Regions from separate parts of the Streptosporangium sp. NPDC049248 genome, predicted to be linked through region 1. Evidence: riboswitches for the same ligand, from Rfam matches in the RefSeq annotation. Region 1 holds a riboswitch; the other holds the start of a gene.

The links. Region 1 has a riboswitch for glycine ahead of gcvT (glycine cleavage system aminomethyltransferase GcvT). Riboswitches for the same ligand answer to the same signal wherever they lie in the genome.
Region 2: another riboswitch for glycine. It lies ahead of gcvP (aminomethyl-transferring glycine dehydrogenase); the one in region 1 lies ahead of gcvT (glycine cleavage system aminomethyltransferase GcvT).

The regions. Positions count from the first base shown of each region.
Region 1 covers NZ_JBFAQY010000010.1:182,562-191,537, reverse strand. Annotated here, with positions in the region: gene AB0K21_RS20485 (DUF6286 domain-containing protein) at 74-712, shown strand; gene AB0K21_RS20480 (hypothetical protein) at 937-2,718, opposite strand; gene AB0K21_RS20475 (L-serine ammonia-lyase) at 2,833-4,209, opposite strand; gene gcvH (glycine cleavage system protein GcvH) at 4,280-4,669, opposite strand; gene gcvT (glycine cleavage system aminomethyltransferase GcvT) at 4,666-5,757, opposite strand; glycine riboswitch at 5,798-5,882, opposite strand; glycine riboswitch at 5,885-5,983, opposite strand; gene AB0K21_RS20460 (PadR family transcriptional regulator) at 6,054-6,641, opposite strand; gene AB0K21_RS20455 (ABC transporter ATP-binding protein) at 6,707-7,417, shown strand; gene AB0K21_RS20450 (FtsX-like permease family protein) at 7,414-8,976, shown strand, end outside.
Region 2 covers NZ_JBFAQY010000020.1:135,624-144,599, reverse strand. Annotated here, with positions in the region: gene AB0K21_RS30360 (SAM-dependent methyltransferase) at 1-607, opposite strand, end outside; gene AB0K21_RS30355 (hypothetical protein) at 825-1,244, shown strand; gene AB0K21_RS30350 (CDP-alcohol phosphatidyltransferase family protein) at 1,496-2,092, shown strand; gene AB0K21_RS30345 (mannose-1-phosphate guanyltransferase) at 2,096-4,597, shown strand; gene AB0K21_RS30340 (FHA domain-containing protein) at 4,825-5,337, shown strand; gene AB0K21_RS30335 (MerR family transcriptional regulator) at 5,337-6,014, shown strand; gene AB0K21_RS30330 (bifunctional nuclease family protein) at 6,094-6,564, shown strand; gene AB0K21_RS30325 (MerR family transcriptional regulator) at 6,709-7,329, shown strand; glycine riboswitch at 7,345-7,437, shown strand; gene gcvP (aminomethyl-transferring glycine dehydrogenase) at 7,620-8,976, shown strand, end outside.

The DNA.
Region 1 (8,976 bases):
GAGGGCCCCAAGATCGCGCAAGAGGGTGGTTGATCCCGGCCTCGCCCCCGCCGGAACGCGTACACCTGACCGAATGACGACTACTCTCCAGGACGTCCTGGCGGGCTCGGCGGGCACCGGGAGCGCGGGAGGCAGGGCGGCCGAGCAGTTTCAGGACGTCCGCCGCAGGTCGGTGCGGCTGCTTCGGCCGGGGAGGACCCCGGCGGGCGTGTCGGCGGCGCTGGTGGCGTCCGTCGTGCTGTCGGTCTCGGCCGCGGTGACCGTGGGCCTGCTGATGGAGTCGCCCGTCGCGCGCATGCCCTACCGGCGGCTCGTCAACGGGGTCGGCTCGTGGAGCTGGTCGGACCCCGTCGTGTTCGCCATGGCGGTGCTCGCCATGGCGGCGGGCCTGCTGATGCTCGGGCTCGCGGCCCTGCCGGGACGGCCCAGACTGGTGCCGCTGGAGTCGGGGGATCCGCACCTGGTGATCGGGATCACCAGGTCCGGACTCTGCCGCACGCTGGGGGAGGCGGCGGCGTCGGTGGAGGAGGTGAACGGGGCACGGGTCCGGCTCGCCTCAAGGATCGTCGAGGTCACCGTGTTCACCGAGGCCGAGCGGACCGGGCCGGTGCTGCGCGGGGTGGGCGCGGCGGTGGGTGACCGGATGGCGGGCCTGGGCGCGATGTGCGCGGGCGACGTCGTGGTGCGGCTGCGCAGGCGGAGGGTCAGATGAGACCGTACCTCGGCAACCGGATCGGCCTGGCCGTCACCGGCGCGGTGCTGGCCTGCACCGGTCTCTACGCCTTCCTGCGGGGACGTGGTGACCTGCCCGGCCGGCCGCCGGGGGCCAGGCTCGTGCGCGGGGGGTTTCCCGGGTGGCTGGCCGCGCATCCGTGGCTGGGCTGGCTGGTCGCGCTGCTGCTGGTGGTGCTCGCGCTGCTGGCGGTGCGGTGGCTGCTACACGCCCTGGGCTGGAGACGGTGGGGCAGGCGGACCGGAACGGGGACCGCCATGCTCGCTGTTGCCCTTAAAGAAGTCGAAGGGCTCGTCCGGATTCGGGTCAGGTACGTAAGGCACGAGCGGCTGCGGATCAGTGTGGGCTGCGCGCCGGGGACCGACGTCGGCAGGCTCGTGGCGCGGCTGAACAAGGACGCGGTGGGGAAGGTCAGACGGGCTCTCGGGGAGGTAGAACTCGGCACGATGGTTCGGCTGCACGTCCGTCGGCGCTGACCTGCCGTACACCGGCTCCTCGACGGGGCTCGCGTACACCGGCCGCTCGGCGGTCCTGCCGTAGGCCGGTTCCTCGTCCGGTTCCGCGTCCTCCGCCTCCTCGGGGGCGCTCTCCCGGTGCCGGACGCCGAAGGCCAGTCCGGCGGCCAGGCAGAGCAGCGGGAGCGCGGGCACCACGTAGCGGTGGTCGAAGGCCGCGATGAAGGGCGGCAGGATCAGCAGCATGGTCCCCGCGGCCCAGGGCAGCAGCACCGCGCCGCCGAGCCGCCGCAACCGCATCAGCACGCCGACCAGGCCGACCAGGCAGATCACCGCGAGGAACGGGCCGCGCACGAAGCCGTGCTCCTGGTAGCCGCGCAGCCAGCCCGCGTACGGCTCGGCCATCGTCGGCGCGCCCGAGGAGCCCTGGTAGGCCACGGTCAACTGCTCGGCGGTCTTCCCCTGTGAGGCGGCCCCGGTGGAAAAGGGGCGCGGCGTGTCGGGGAAGACGTAGGCGCTCTGCGGCCCGGGGGTCGGGTAGACGCGCCGGGTCCAGTCGAAGATGTGGACCGCGTCGTCCAGGCCCGCCCGCAGGAAGTCCAGGGGCTGGGCCTTGATGGCCTGGGTGGCGAAGGCGCCGGCGAGCGCGTCGCGCTCGGCCCAGCTGCCCTTGACCTTGTTCAGCGGTGAGGCGCCGTCCCAGATGTAGACCGGCGGCGCCGCGCGCCGCCCCACCGGTTCCGTGGGGCACAGGGCCGCCTCGGGGCCGGTCGGCTGGATCCTGGCGCAGTCGGCGAAGGTCATCGTCCGCGCCCACAGGAAGGTGTTGCCCCGGGTCAGCGCGTAGCCGCCGTGCTCGGATTCGAACCAGGCGGCGTAGGAGCCCAGGCCGATGGCGGCGGCCAGGGTCGCGGAGACGACCGCCCGCCACCCGGCCCGGCGGATCACCAGGCAGACCAGCGCCACGGCGATCAGCGGCAGCCCGATGGTCCGGGTGACCGTCGCGGCGGCCAGCAGCAGGCCGGCCAGCGCGGCGACCCAGGCGGCCGGGCGTCGCCGCCACAGCAGCAGGGTGACCGCCAGCACCGCCAGGAACTGGAAGAGCAGGTCCGCCATGACGAGGTGTTCGAGCTGGATCTGGTGGGCGTCCAGCAACACCGGCAGCGCGGCGAGCGTCGCGCCCCATCCCGGCAGGCGGCCCAGCCTGCGCAGCAGCAGGTAGACGCAGAGCGCCACGGCCAGCCCGAGCAGGTGCTGGACGACGACCACGGCCTGGACGCTGGCCAGCGGCTTGAGGATCCACAGGAACAGCGAGTAGCCCGCGGGACGGGACTCCAGGGGACGGGGGTCGAGCCCGGCGCTCAGGTAGACGAAGGAGTCGGCCCAGAACCACAGGGCGGGCCGGTAGCCGAGCACCGCCAGGGCGCGCAGGCCGCCGCCGGCCAGCAGGGCGGCGATGAAGAGCCAGTGTGCCCCGAGGAAACGGAGCACCCGCGAGGCGCGGTTCGCCGGGTGCGTTCCCGTTACCACCACGACCTCCCGAGTCCCGCGGACATGGCCACCCAGCATAGGCGCGAGATGGGAGGGGCCCATACGTGATGCGAAATTTGGTGGTGATCGAGTTCTTTGTGGCGTTCCAGGCGTTCAGCACTCGATGACGTTCACCGCGAGCCCGCCGCGGCTGGTCTCCTTGTACTTGTCGAGCATGTCGCGGCCGGTGTCGCGCATCGTCTTGATGGCCTTGTCCAGCGAGACGAAGTGCCGGCCGTCGCCGCGCAGCGCGATCCTGGCCGCGGCGATGGCCTTGATCGAGGCGACGGCGTTGCGCTCGATGCACGGGATCTGCACCAGGCCGCCGATCGGGTCGCAGGTCAGCCCCAGGTTGTGCTCGATGCCGATCTCGGCGGCGTTCTCGACCTGCTCGGGGGTGCCGCCCATCACCTCGGTGAGTCCGGCTGCGGCCATCGAGCAGGCGGAGCCGACCTCGCCCTGGCAGCCCACCTCGGCCCCGGAGATGGAGGCGTTCTCCTTGAACAGCACGCCGATCGCCCCCGCGGTCAGCAGGAAGCGGATCACTCCCTCGTCATCGGATTCGCGGACGAAGCGGTCGTAGTAGGTGAGCACGGCGGGGATGATGCCCGCGGCGCCGTTGGTGGGCGCGGTGACGATCCGGCCGCCGGCGGCGTTCTCCTCGTTGACCGCGAGGGCGAACAGCGAGACCCAGTCCATCGTCTGCAGCGAGTCCTTCTCTCCAGGCTCGCTCCGCAGCTGCCGGTGGAGCTGGTGGGCGCGGCGGCGGACCTTCAGGCCGCCGGGCAGCACGCCCTCCTTGTCGATGCCCCGTCGCACGCACTCGCTCATCACCTGCCACAGGACGAGCAGCTGGGCGCGGATCTCGGCCTCGGTGCGGCCGAACGCCCGCTCGTTCTCCAGCATCAGCCCGGAGATCGACAGCCCGGTCTCCGCGCACTGGGCGAGCAGTTCCGCGGCCGTGGTGAAGGGGTGCGGCAGGACCGTGTCGTCGGGTTTGATCCGGTCGGCGCCGGTGGCGTTCTCGTCGACGACGAAACCGCCGCCCACCGAGTAGTAGACCTTCTCGCGCAGCGTCTCGCCGGACTCCGACAGGGCGGTGAAGCGCATGCCGTTGGGGTGGTGGGGGAGCGAGATCTTGCGTTCGAAGACGAGGTCCTCGCCGATGACGAAGGGGACCTCGTGGGAGCCGTACAGGCGGACGGTGCCCGAGGCGCGCATGGCGGCCAGCCGCTCGTCGACCGTGTCGACGTCGACCAGCTCGGGTTTCTCGCCCGACAGGCCGAGCAGCACCGCCTTGTCACTGCCGTGGCCCTTGCCGGTCAGCCCGAGCGAGCCGTACAGGACGGCGCTCACCCGCGCGGTCTTCTCCAGCAGCCCGTCCCGGTGCAGGCCCCGGGCGAACTTGTGGGCGGCGGCCATCGGGCCGCCGGTGTGCGAGCTGGACGGGCCGATTCCGATCTTGAAGAGATCGAAGACACTGATCGTCATCTGAATCCTTCCAGCGCGGACGGTCACGCGTGCCCGAGGACGCGCGTGACCGTGACGCGGGGCGTCGAACTTATGACTCACCCGAGGTGAGCGCGGTGTACTCCTCCGGCGACAGCAGGTCGTCGGCGGAGCCCTCAAGACGTACGCGGAACAGCCAGCCGTCACCGTAGGAGTCGCTGTTGACCAGCGAGGGGTCGTCCACGACCGCCTGGTTGACCTCCACGACCTCGCCGGTGACCGGTGCGAAGATGTCGCTCACCGACTTGGTCGACTCGACCTCGCCGACGGCGTCACCGGTGGCGATCGACGCGCCGACCTCGGGTACCTGCACGTAGACCACGTCGCCGAGCGCCTCGGCGGCGTAGGCGGTGATGCCCACGGTGAGGGTCAGGCCGTCGTCGACGCCGCCGATCCACTCGTGTTCCTTGGTGTAGTGCAGGTCCTCGGGAATGCTGCTCATTTTTTCCTCCTGTAGAAAGGCAGTTCGACGACCTCGACCGGCTCGCGGCTGCCCCGGATGTCGACGGCCAGCCCCGACGACAGGCCGCTGTCCACGTAGGCCATGGCGATGGGCCTGCCCAGTGTCTGGGAGGGCGCCCCGCTGGTGACCTCCCCGGCGACCGTGCCGTCGTCGGCGACCACCACCGGATACCCGTGCCGGGGCACCCTGCGGCCGCCTCCGACCAGGCCGACCAGACGACGGGCCGGCGGGACGTCCCTGAGCGGTTCGAGGGCGGCCCGGCCGACGAAGTCGCCCGGCTTGTCAAACCTCACCACACGGCCGAGCCCGGCGTCGAACGGAGTGCGGTCCGCGGAGAGTTCGTTGCCGTAGAGCGGCATACCGGCCTCCAGACGGAGGGTGTCGCGCGCGGACAGTCCGGCGGGGACCAGCCCGTGCGGTGCGCCCGCCTCGGTGAGGGCGGCCCAGAGGGGTTCCGCCGCCGAGGCCGCGACGAACAGCTCGAAGCCGTCCTCGCCGGTGTATCCGGTGCGGGCGACGAGGGCCTCGTGGCCGGCCACCACGGCGGGCAGGCCCGCGTAGTACCCGAGCCCGTCCAGGTCGGCGTCGGTGAGAGTGCTCAGGATCTCCACCGAGCGCGGCCCCTGGATCGCGACCAGCGCGTACTCCTCGGAGCGGTCCCGCACCGCGGCGTCGAAGTCCTTGGCGCGCTCGGTCAGCTCGGCGGCCACCCGGGGGTAGTTGGAGGCGTTGGCGACGACCATGAACTCCTCGGGGGCCAGCCGGTAGACGATCAGGTCGTCCAGCACGCCGCCTCCGGCGTCGACGATCATCGTGTAGCGGGCGCGGCCGGGTGCCAGCGCGGAGAGGTGGCCGACCAGCGCGTAGTCGAGGGCCTCGGCGGCCTGCGGGCCGGTCACGAAGATCTCCCCCATGTGGGAGAGGTCGAACAGGCCGGCCGCCTGGCGGACCGCGTTGTGCTCGGCGGACTCGCTGCCGTAGCGGAGCGGCATCAGCCAGCCCGCGAAGTCGGTCAGCGTCGCGCCGAGGGACTCGTGCACGCCGCGCAGCGGCGTAGGTCGGGACATGTTCGCACCTCAGACAAGGGACAGATGAGATCATCCTCCCCCTCTGTCATTGGTGCCTGAGAGTTTCATCCGGGTTTTGCCGGACTTTCACCTTCGGCGAGGTCGTGGGACCTGCTTTCCAGAGGCACCTACCCGCACGGTCCTTTGCCTTGAGAGGTTCGCGGGGAGGGCTTGCTCCTTCAGGGGTCCTGGCCTGGATGTCAGGACACTCTCCCGCGCGGGGTTCATCGGTGTCGTCGGCCAGCCTAACCGCCCGCACCGGCCGAGCGAAATCCCCTCGGGCCCGCCGGCCGGGATCAGGCACCCTCGCCCAGTGCCCGGAGACCATCGCCCTCGGGCCCTACGGTGTGCACGTCCGCGCCGGCGGCGGCCATCGCCGCCAGGCGCTCCTCGGCGCCGTCGACGATCTGCAGGTCGGCTCTGGTGTGCGCGATGGCCGCGTCGACGAGCAGGGACACCAGAGGGTCGCCCTGCTCGCGGCGCAGGCGGGTCAGCGCCGCCAGGTCAGAGAGGTAGGCCTGGCGCTGCGCGGACACGAACGAGCCGAGCGCGTCCGTGCCCAGCCGGGTGGCCGCGAGCAGCTTGAGGAACAGTTCGTCCCGGAACCCCGACGAGCGGACCCAGGGAGCGCCCGCCCACTCCCGCAGCTCACCGGCGCCGCTCTCGGTCAGCCGGTACAGCGTCTTGTCCGGGCGGTCGCTCTGGGGCACGTGGCTGCGGGTCACGTGGCCGTCCCTGACCAGCCGGTCCAGGATCTGGTACAGGTGCCCGATGTTGAGGCCGCCCCACTGGGGGCCGACCGCCGCCTCGAACCGGGCCTTGAGTTCGTAGCCGTGGCTGGGCCCGTCGGCCAGCAGGGTGAGCACGGCATGGCTGAGTGGCATGATTCCTACATTGTCACAAGTTAGGAACTTCACGGACCCCCCTGCATTGTGACAATGTATCGGCCATGAGCGTTGAAGTCAGCCTGCGAGGCGTCAGCCGGGTACACGGCTCCACCCGGGCACTCGACGAGGTCGGCCTGGAGGTCGAGGCCGGTCAGGCGGTCGCGTTCACCGGGCCCTCGGGAGCGGGCAAGTCCACGCTCCTCCATCTCGTCGGTGCGATGGATCTCCCCGACGGGGGTGAGATCCACGTCGGAGGGAGGCGCGTCGACGATCTCGGGCGCCGGGGTCTCGACCGGCACCGGCGCGCGGTGGGCTTCGTCTTCCAGCGCTTCCACCTGCTCCCGGCGCTGAGCCTGCTGGACAATGTGCTCGCCCCCGTGCTGCCGCTCAGGGTGGGCTTCGACCGCCGGGCCCGCGCCAGGGAACTGCTGGCCGCGGTCGGGCTGGCCGACCGGGAACGGGCGCTGCCCGGCGAGCTCTCCGGCGGGCAGCAGCAGCGGGTGGCGATCGCCCGGGCGCTGATCGCCCACCCGCCTCTGCTCCTGGCGGACGAGCCCACCGGCAACCTCGACAGCGTCACCGGCCAGGAGATCGTGGACCTGCTGTTCTCCCTGCGGGAGGAGTACGGCATGACCATGCTGGTCGCCACCCACAACCCCGAGGTGGCGGCGGCGTGCGACCGGGTGGTCCGGATGCGGGACGGCCGGATCACCGGTGACGACCGGGTGACGCCCGCCCAGGACGTGCTCGGCCGGATCGGGCGGCTCGGATGACCCGCCTGGTCTGGGCCCAGCTTCGCCACCGGCTTGCCCGGGCACTGGTGCTCCTGCTCGGCATCGTGGTCGCGGCCACCGGGTTCACCGTGCTGACCGGCACCGCCGAGACCCAGCGTCTGGAGATCATCGGCACCGTCGGGGAGAACTTCCGCGCGCAGTACGACATCCTGGTCCGTCCGAAGAACTCGGCCACCACCATCGAGCGGTCGCAGGGGCTGGTCCGCGCCAACTACCTGTCGGGCATCTTCGGAGGGATCACCTTCGACCAGTACGAGCGGATCAAGCGGGTCAACGGCGTCGAGGTCGCCGCCCCGATCGGCATGATCGGTCATGTCGTGCACACGGCAGCTGTCCGGGTCGACGTGACGGACCTGCTGCACGAGGGCGACCGCACGCTGCTGCGCGTGGAGCGCACCCGGGTCACCGACCGGGGCCTCACCCGGATCCCGTTCCTGCAGCCCCGGTACGAGTACGTCACCCGCCGCCCCGTCACGCTCGACTTCACAGAGGTCGCGGACGGGGGCGAGTACGTCGAGGCGGCCGAGGAGGAACTGCCCGGCGGCCGGCGGGTCCGGTTGGCGACCTCGCTCGGCTGGTCGCAGGACCCGGCGAGGACCAGCCCGTTCCCCTCCGAGCGGACGCTGCCCGACCGCGGCTACTGGTCCACGCGGACCGGTCTGGGCGACATCGGCGGATACTTCTGGGACGGATTGAAGCCCGGCCAGGCGGGCGTGCCGCTCTACCAGGAGTTCCCGTTCGTGCTCGCGGCCGTCGACCCGGATGCCGAGGCCCGGCTGGCCGGGTTGGCGGGGGCGATGGTCGAGGGACGTTACCTCACGGCGAAGGCGGCCAAAGACGATCCCAACGAGATCCCGCTGATCGCGGCCTCGGTGCCCTACGCGGACCAGCGGGACGAGGTCGTGATCCGGCGGCTGCCCGCCGAGGCGGCCGAGAAGGTCACCGAGGGCGTGCCGGCCAAGAGGCTCCTGCCCTATCTCGCCGCGAACCGGGGCGAGGAGGTCAGACGTCTCACCCTCGACGCCGGACAGGTCTACGAGTCGATGCTCGACCGGTGGTCGGATCTGTCGGACGGGCACTACGTGCCGTTGACGAGGTACTGGGCATCCGGGCCCGTCGAGTACCGGCAACGGGGAGCTCGTGAGCTCGCCGCGCTCCCGGTGCGGAACGGGTCCGGTGTCTGGAAGGATCCGTGGTTCTCGGGGGTGGCGGGTGTGGCCAAGGACTCTCCGGGCGCGACGGTCGGGGCATCCGACACCCAGTTCCGCACGCTGAACCGCAGGGCGGTCTCCAGACGCCACACCGGGGACCTCAAGTCCCGCGTCGTCGGACGGTTCGACCCGGCCAGGCTGCCCGGTTTCAGCGAGCTGACCCGGCTTCCCATGGAGACCTACAACCCACCGGCCGCCACGCCGGGCGACGGCCGGACCGCCGCGCTCCTCGGCGGACGGGACCTGCTGCCCAACGACAACGTCGCCGGATACCTCCAGACGCCGCCCCTGCTCCTCACCAGCCTGCAGTGGCTGGAGGAGATCGCG
Region 2 (8,976 bases), on a different contig from region 1:
AGTTCTGCTGGACGGCACCCAGGCGCGGCCTGCGCGTGTGGTAGACGAAGGCGGGCGGTACGTTGCCCCACACCGTGCGGCCCGCGACGACCTCCTCGAAGGTGTCGACCAGGCGCTTCCTGAAACGCCGTGCGGGAGGAAGGTGCTTGGCGAAACTGTAGGCGAAGGTGGTGAAGGCCGTGTGCGGACCCATGATCGCGATGACCGCGTCCAGCAGGCGGCCCTGTGTCTCCTCGGAGAACGAGGCCCAGGGGAGCCCGCTCACGATCACGTCGGCCCTGGGGAGACCGCGCTCCCGCAGCAGTTGGGGCAGCCGCGCCGCGTCATCGGTCACGACGTCCACCCCGGGGTTCCTGGCGGCGAGGAAATCGGCCAGCCTGGGGTTGATCTCGACGGCCATGTGGTGCCCCCGGCCCCCCAGCCTGCGCTGGATCTCCGCGGTGAACACACCGGTGCCCGGGCCGAGTTCGACGATCACCGGATCCCCCCGGTGGGGGACCGGCGAGGCCACCGCCTCGGCGAGCCGCCGCGAGCTCGGCGCCACCGCTCCGACGGTGCCCGGCGAGCGAATCCACTGCCCAAGAAAGAGCGTGGTGTCATTGGTCATGCTGTGAAGCGTAAAGGGTGCGCCGGGGCGTCGCGCGCGTCATTTCGGTACGATTTTCGGTCGCGTGCGAGGCGGCGCCCCCGGCCGGTGAACGCACACCGGACGGAGAATCCGCCAAGAGGTGGACAGCGAGGTCAGCCCCCAGGGTGACGATCGGCTGACGCCCCGCGGCCACGATGTGTTCCGAACCAGTCATCCAAGGTTAAGGACACATCACATGCAGGAGGTCATCTCCCCACTGAGGCCGGCGGGGAATCGCCCGGTCCCCGCGGGCCTGCTGTACGGCCTGCGCATCCTGGTCGTCGCCCAGGCGGCCGGCCTCATCGCCGCCGCCTCGTTCGCCGGCCAGGCGGTGCACGGCGGGGAGGCGCTGGCCGAGACCCACGTGCTGGCCGGGATGGTGGTGCACCTGATCGCACTGCTGCAGATCGTCGTGGCCGTCATGGTCTGGCGCCCCGGACGCGGTGCCGGCTGGCCCGCGCTGGCCAGCGTCGGCCTCTTCCTGGTCGGCATGGCACAGCACTTCAGCTGGGAGGCGCTCGGCACCCACGTCCCCAGCGGGCTGGCCCTGTTCGGGATGACCGTCGCGGTGCTCGTCTGGGCCTGGTCCCCGGGCGCCGCCGCGCGCCGCTCCTGATCCGGGCGGCGTCTCCGGGATCGGATGACGCCGCCGATCGGAACCACGCCGCCGCGCGGCCGCGGCGGCGTGGTTCCCCGCACTCCTCCCACCTCGCCTCCGGCCGCCGCCCCGGGCTCTGTCGCGCCCCCGGGCGCCCCCTGGTCGCGCGCCCGGCGGTCCGGCCCCGTGCCCTCGCCGGACGGCCGTACGGCCCGTGTGAGCCCCGCACGGGTAGGGTCGCATCAGGCACGGGGGAGGGAGACGGACCGGTGAATCCGGAAGCATCGGGAGCCGAAGATCGAATTTGGACGGTTCCCAACGCGTTGAGCCTGGCCAGGCTCCTGGGGGTGCCGGTCTTCCTCTGGCTGGTGCTGGGCCCGAAGGCCGACGGCTGGGCCGTCGCGCTGCTGATGCTGGCGGGGTTCTCCGACTGGCTCGACGGCAAGATCGCCCGCGCCTGGAACCAGACCAGCCGGCTCGGCCGCCTGCTCGACCCGCTGGCCGACCGGCTCTACATCCTGGCCACCCTGTTCGGCCTCGCCATGCGCGAGATCATCCCCTGGTGGCTGGCACTGGCCGTCCCGCTGCGCGACGTGATGCTGCTGGGCATCCCGCTCATCCTGCGCCGCCTCGGCTACGGCCCGGCGCTGCCCGTGCACTTCCTCGGCAAGGCCGCCACCGCCAACCTCCTCTACGCCTTCCCCCTGCTCTTCCTCGCCCACCACGACGCCTGGTACGCCGATCCCGCCCGGATCGTCGGCTGGTCCCTGGCCATCTGGGGCACAGGCCTGTACTGGTGGTCCGGAGTGCTGTATTGGGTACAGGTGCGTCAGCTGACAAGCGAGGCCAAACGCCTTAAGAGGTGATCTGTGAAGGCCGTCGTCATGGCGGGCGGGGAGGGGACACGGCTCCGGCCGATGACCGCGAACCAGCCCAAGCCTCTCCTGCCCGTGATCAATCGGCCGATCATGGAGCACGTGCTGCGCCTCCTGAAACGGCACGGTTTCACCGAGACGGTGGTCACCGTGCAGTTCCTGGCGGCCCTGGTCCGCAACTACTTCGGCGACGGCGACGAGCTCGGCATGAGCCTGCACTACGCCACCGAGGACACGCCGCTCGGCACCGCGGGCAGCGTCAAGAACGCCGCGGACCGGCTGCGCGACGACCGCTTCCTGGTCATCTCCGGCGACGCGCTGACGGACATCGACCTGACGGACATGATCCGCTTCCATCGCGAGAACGGCGCGATGGTCACGATCGGGCTCAAGCGCGTTCCCAACCCGCTGGAGTTCGGCATCGTCATCGTCGACGATCACGGGCGGGTGGAGCGCTTCCTGGAGAAGCCCACCTGGGGCCAGGTCTTCTCCGACACCGTCAACACCGGCATCTACGTGATGGAGCCCGAGGTCCTCGACGAGATCGCGGCGGGGGAGTCCGTCGACTGGTCGGGAGACGTGTTCCCCCGGCTGCTGGAGCGCGGAGCCCCGCTGTACGGCTACGTGGCCGACGGCTACTGGGAGGACGTCGGCACCCACGAGAGCTACCTCAAGGCCCAGGCCGACGTCCTGTCGGGCCGGGTCAGGGTCGACATCGACGCCTTCGAGGTCTCGCCGGGCGTCTGGGTGGCCGAGGGAGCCTCGGTCGACACCGACGCCATCCTCAAGGGCCCGCTCTACGTCGGCGACTACGCCAAGGTCGAGGCGGGGGCCGAGCTGCGCGAGTACACCGTGCTGGGCAGCAACGCGGTGGTCAGGGAGGGGGCCTTCCTGCACCGCGCGGTCGTCCACGACAACGTCTACATCGGGCCCAGCGCCCACCTGCGCGGCTGCGTGATCGGCAAGAACACCGACCTGATGACCGCGGCCAGGGTCGAGGAGGGCGCCGTCATCGGCGACGAGTGCATCATCGAGGCCGAGGCGTACATCTCCTCCGGCGTCAAGATCTACCCGTTCAAGACCATCGAGGCCGGGGCGGTGATCAACAACAGCGTCATCTGGGAGCCGCGCGCCCAGCGCAACCTGTTCGGCCCCCGGGGGGTCTCCGGGCTGGTCAACGTGGAGATCACCCCCGAGCTGTGCGTGCGGCTCGCCAGCGCCTACGCCACCACCCTGAAGAAGGGCGCCTCGGTCATCACCTCCCGCGACTCCTCCCGCGCCGCGCGGGCGCTGAAGCGGGCCGTGATCAGCGCCCTCAACGCCAGTGCGATCAACGTGCTCGACCTGGAGGCGTCCCCGCTCCCCGTGGCGCGCTTCCACACCGCCAGGGAGAACGCGGTGGGCGGCATCGCGCTGCGCACCACCCCCGGCGACCCGCAGAGCGTCGACATCGTCTTCATGGACGAGCACGGCGCGGACCTGTCGCCGCCGGCCCAGCGCAAGCTGGACCGGGTCTTCTCCCGGCAGGAGTTCCGCCGCGCCTTCCCCGGTGAGATCGCCGAGCTGAGCTTCCCCGCCAGGGCGGTGGAGGACTACACGCACGAGCTGCTCCGCCTGGTCGACATCAGCGGGGTCCGCGACGCCGACATGAAGGTCGTGGTCGACTGCGCGGGAGGCACCTCCTCGCTGGTGCTGCCCAGTCTGCTCGGCCGGGTCGGGGTGGACGTGCTGACCGTCAACAACCGGCTGGACGACGCCTCGCCCACCGAGACCCTCGCCGAGCGCCGTCGCGACCTGCAGCGCCTGTCGGAGCTCGTCAGCTCCTCCAGGGCGGCCTTCGGGGTGCGTTTCGACCCGGTGGGGGAGCGGGTCGCGCTGGTGGACGAGATGGGCCAGCTGATCAGTGAGGAGCGCGCCCTGCTGGTGGTGCTCGATCTGGTCGCGGCCGAGCGCCGCGGCGGCAGGGTGGCACTGCCGGTCACCACCACCCGGGTGGCAGAGCAGGTCTGCAGGTTCCACGGGGTCCAGGCCGAGTGGACGTCCACCGCGATCGACGCGCTCACCGCCGCCGCCAGGGGTCCGGAGATGATCTTCGCGGCCGACGGGCGCGGCGGTTTCATCGTGCCCGAGTTCGGCCCCACGGTGGACGGTCTGGCGGTGTTCCTGCGCCTGCTCGGGCTGGTGGCCAGGACCCGGCTCTCGCTCAGCCAGATCGACGCCAGGATACCCGAGGCCAAGCTGCTGCGCCGTACCGTGCCGACTCCGTGGGCGGCCAAGGGGGCGGTGATGCGCTCGGTCATCGAGGCCGCCGAGCACCACCGCATCGACACCACCGACGGGGTGCGGGTCGTCTCGGAGGACGGCAGCTGGACCCTGGTGCTGCCCGACCCGACCGAGGCGGTGACCCACCTGTGGGCCGAGGGGTTCGACGTCGACTCCGCCCAGACCCTGATCGAGCGCTGGGCGCGGGTGGTGGAGGAGGCCGCCGGGGGTTGAGGCGGCCCGCGCGACAAATACCGCGCGGCGCCATGGACCAGGGGCAGTGTCCCCTGTAACTTTGTCACCGACCGTACCCGCGGTTCAGCGTCAACCTTGACCTTCGCGCCTCATCACTGTATGTTGCGGCATTCGCAGTCTGAGAAAACCCTTGAGAAGCGAAGAAGCGAGGCGCGCATCACTGAGCACAGTTGCCGCGTCTTCGCGGTAGGAGGCCGAGCCGATCGATGCCGAGCGTCTACTGCACGCAGTGCGGTCATGCCAATCCTGAGGATGCCCGTTTCTGTTCACGATGCGGGTCGCCGCTTACCAGGTCCGACACACCCGGAGACAGCACATCGACGATCTCCCTCTCCGGGATCGAGGCCTACGAGGCGGAGACCGGTGAGACGCTTCTCGCCGAGCGGCAGGCCGTCGAGCAGTTGCCCGCCGGCACCGCGTTGCTGGTCGCGATGCGCGGCCCCAACGCCGGCAGCCGGTTCCTGCTCGACAGCGACCTCACCACGGTGGGCCGCCACCCCGAGAGCGACATCTTCCTCGACGACATCACGGTCTCGCGCCGTCACGTGGAGTTCTACCGGCGCGGCGGCGGTGTCTTCACGGTCCGCGACGTCGGTAGCCTGAACGGCACGTACGTCAATCGTGAGCGCATCGAGGAGGTCCCGCTGTACGGCGGGGACGAGGTGCAGATCGGCAAGTTCCGCCTCGTCTTCCTCACCCGCGGCGCCGCTGGAGGATGATGAGCTCGCAGGCCGCTCGTGCGCACATGAGCATCGGGGAGGTGCTCGCTCTCCTGCAGGGCGAGTTCCCCGATGTCAGCATCTCCAAGATTCGCTTCCTGGAGGGCGAGGGGCTGATCGAGCCGGAGCGCAGTCCCTCCGGTTATCGCAAGTTCACCTACGCCGACGTCGAGCGGCTCCGCTACATCCTCAGCGAGCAGCGTGATCGCTACCTGCCGCTGCGCGTGATCAAGGATCATCTGGAGGCGGCCGACCGCGAGGAGCGCCCGGCGGCCCGGCCGCGGGCCGTCCCCGACGACGCGCCCCCCGAGGTCCGTCTCACCCGCGAGGAGTTCCTCGCCGCCGCCGAGCTCGACGAGGAGACCCTCACGGAGCTGGAGGACTACGGTCTGCTGGCCGCCGTGGCCCGCTACTACGACGCCGAGGCACTGGTCGTGGCCCGCAGTGTGGGCGCCCTGGCCGCCTTCGGCCTGCGCGCCCGCCACCTGCGGGCGGTCAAGGCCGCCGCGGAACGCGAGGCGGGACTGGTGGAACAGGCCGTCGCCCCGCTGCTGCGCCGTCGCGGCCCCGGCGCGATCGACCAGGCGGACGAGACGGCGAGGGAGATCTCCGGTCTCCTGCTGGAATTGCACGCCTCGTTGCTGCGTTCCGGAGTCCGTGGGGCACTGGGCCGGTGAGAGCCTGACCAGGCACTCGTACCCCCACGAGTGTTACGTTGAACAAACCGGTCGGAATCCAGCGAAGACGGAGCAGCCCGTGTTGCAGATGGAGGTCGTGGGCGTTCGAGTTGAAATGCCCTCCAACCAGCCGATCGTCTTGCTGAAAGAGACGCATGGGGAGCGTTACCTACCTATCTGGATCGGCATGACGGAAGCCACGGCGATCGCCATGGCCCAGGCCGAGGAACCACCACCCCGGCCACTTACCCATGACCTGTTCCGGGACGTGCTCGAGGGGCTCGGAGTCAGGTTGAGCACTGTCAACATCGTCGCTTTACGCGACGGCATCTTCTTCGCGGATCTCGTGTTCTCCAACGGGGTCGAGGTGAGCGCGCGTCCTTCCGACTCGATCGCCTTGGCACTTCGCACCGGCGCACGTATCTTCGCGAGTGAGGATGTGGTACGGGAGGCAGGGGTGATCATCCCTGACGACCAGGAGGACGAGGTGGAGAAGTTCAGGGAGTTCCTTGACACGATCACGCCTGAGGACTTCGGCCGCGCGGGGTAGGAATTTCGGTGCATTTACGCTTCACGACGCGCCGGGTGGGGTCGTTGACTGGACTTGGCCCCAGTCCTACGGTGCAAGTGAAACCTGCGGTCGTGCGTAAACCCCCAGATCAGGCCGTGGGATGAGAGAAAGCCGGAGGTCCGCGTGGCGGTCAGCAGCGGCGAGGGTAGAAACGCCGACCAGGATGACCCGGAACGGCGCCAGTCGGCACGTCAGCGCGCGGGTGAAGAGGGTCTGCTGTTCGACGGGGAACCGGTGAAAGTACCCGCCGACATCGGCTACAGGGGGCCGACGGCCTGTTCGGCGGCAGGAATCACCTACCGGCAACTCGACTACTGGGCGCGGACCGGCCTGGTCGAGCCCACCGTGAGAGCCGCCCACGGCTCCGGCTCCCAGCGGCTGTACGGCTTCCGTGACATTCTGGTCCTCAAGGTTGTCAAGCGCCTCCTCGACACCGGCGTCTCCCTCCAGCAGATCCGCATCGCCGTGCAGCACCTGCGGGAGCGGGGCGTCAACGACCTGGCCCAGATCACTCTGATGAGCGACGGGGTGAGCGTCTACGAGTGCACCTCGCCCGACGAGGTCATCGACCTGCTCCAGGGTGGCCAGGGAGTCTTCGGTATCGCGCTGGGACGGGTGTGGCAGGAGGTGGAGGGCTCCCTCGCGGATCTTCCCGGCGAACGCGCGGAGTCGGGCGGGGGCCCTTTAGGCGATCATCAGGCCGATGAGTTGGCCCGTCGCCGCCGAGCGCGACGAACCGGGTAAACTCGGACTTGCCGCTGACCCTGTGCGGGAGAGACCCCGACCGCGATCGGGGCGCCGAAGGAGCAACCTCCCCGGAATCTCTCAGGCACCCTGTACCGCACGGACGAGGCAACTCTGGAAAGCAGGCGCGCCCGCCAGGCGCGTCTCACCGACGGTGCAAGCCTCCCGGCAAGGGCAGGTGAAGCTCTCAGGTAGCGACCACGTCGTGATGACAGTCGTGATGACAGAGGGGGAGAGCCGGCATACGCCCGCGCCCAGCACCGGTCTCCACCCCGCCCGAGAGGCTTCTCATGACCGATCTGTCATCGCTCAGCGAACTCGCTCCCCCGCCGTTCGCGACCCGTCACATCGGGCCCGACGACGCCGACCAGACCCGCATGCTGGAGGCGGTCGGATTCGCCTCCGTCGCCGACCTGGTCGCGGTGGCCGTGCCCGAGGCGATCCGCTCCTTCGCCCGGCTGGGTCTGCCCCCGGCGGCAGGAGAGTCCGAGACCCTCGCCGAGCTGCGAGTCCTCGCCGGGCGCAACACGCTGCTCACCTCGATGATCGGCCTGGGCTACCACGACACGATCACCCCGGGCGTCATCCGCCGCAACCTCCTGGAGAATCCGGGCTGGTACACCGCCTACACGCCCTACCAGCCGGAGATCTCCCAGGGCCGGCTGGAGGCCCTGATCAACTTCCAGACCGTCGTCTCCGACCTGACCGCCCTCGACGTCGCGGGGGCCTCCCTGCTGGACGAGGCCACCGCCGCGGCCGAGGCGATGACCCTGGCCCGCCGCGCGGGCCGCACCCCGTCGAAGGTGTTCGTGGTCGACGCCGACGCGCTGCCGCAGACCAAGGCGGTGTTGCGCACCCGTGCCGAGCCGCTCGGCATCGAGCTGGTCGAGAGCGACCTCACCGGGGAGCTTCCCGACTGCTTCGGCGTGCTCGTGCAGTACCCCGGCGCCAGCGGCAGGATCCGCGACTTCCGAGCCGTCGCCGACGCCGCCCACGCGCGCGGTGCCCAGGTGGTCGCCGCCGCGGACCTGCTCGCCCTCACCCTCCTGGCCGCGCCGGGCGAGCTCGGCGCCGACATCGCGATCGGCTCCTCGCAGCGCTTCGGCGTCCCCCTCGGCTTCGGCGGTCCGCACGCCGCCTACATGGCGGTCCGTGACGGCCTCCAGCGCCAGCTGCCCGGCCGCCTGGTCGGCGTCTCCCAGGACGTCGAGGGACGTCCCGCCTACCGGCTCGCGCTCCAGACCCGTGAGCAGCACATCCGCCGCGAGAAGGCCACCAGCAACATCTGCACCGCGCAGGTGCTGCTCGCCGTGATCGCCGGCATGTACGCCGTCTACCACGGCCCCGAGGGGCTGCGCAGGATCGGCCGCCGCGTCCACCGGCACGCCGTCGTGCTCGCCGAGGGGCTGCGCCAGGGCGGCGTCGAGGTGGTCCACGACACCTTCTTCGACACCGTGCTCGCCCGGGTGCCCGGGCGCGCCGCCGAAGTCGTCGCCGCGGCCCGGGAGAACGGCGTCAACCTGCGCCTGGTCGACGCCGACCACGTGGGCGTCACCTGCGACGAGAGGACCGAGGTGCTCCATCTGGAGCAGGTCCTGGCCGCCTTCGAGGTCAGCGGCACCGTGCTGGCCGACCTGGACGCCGCCG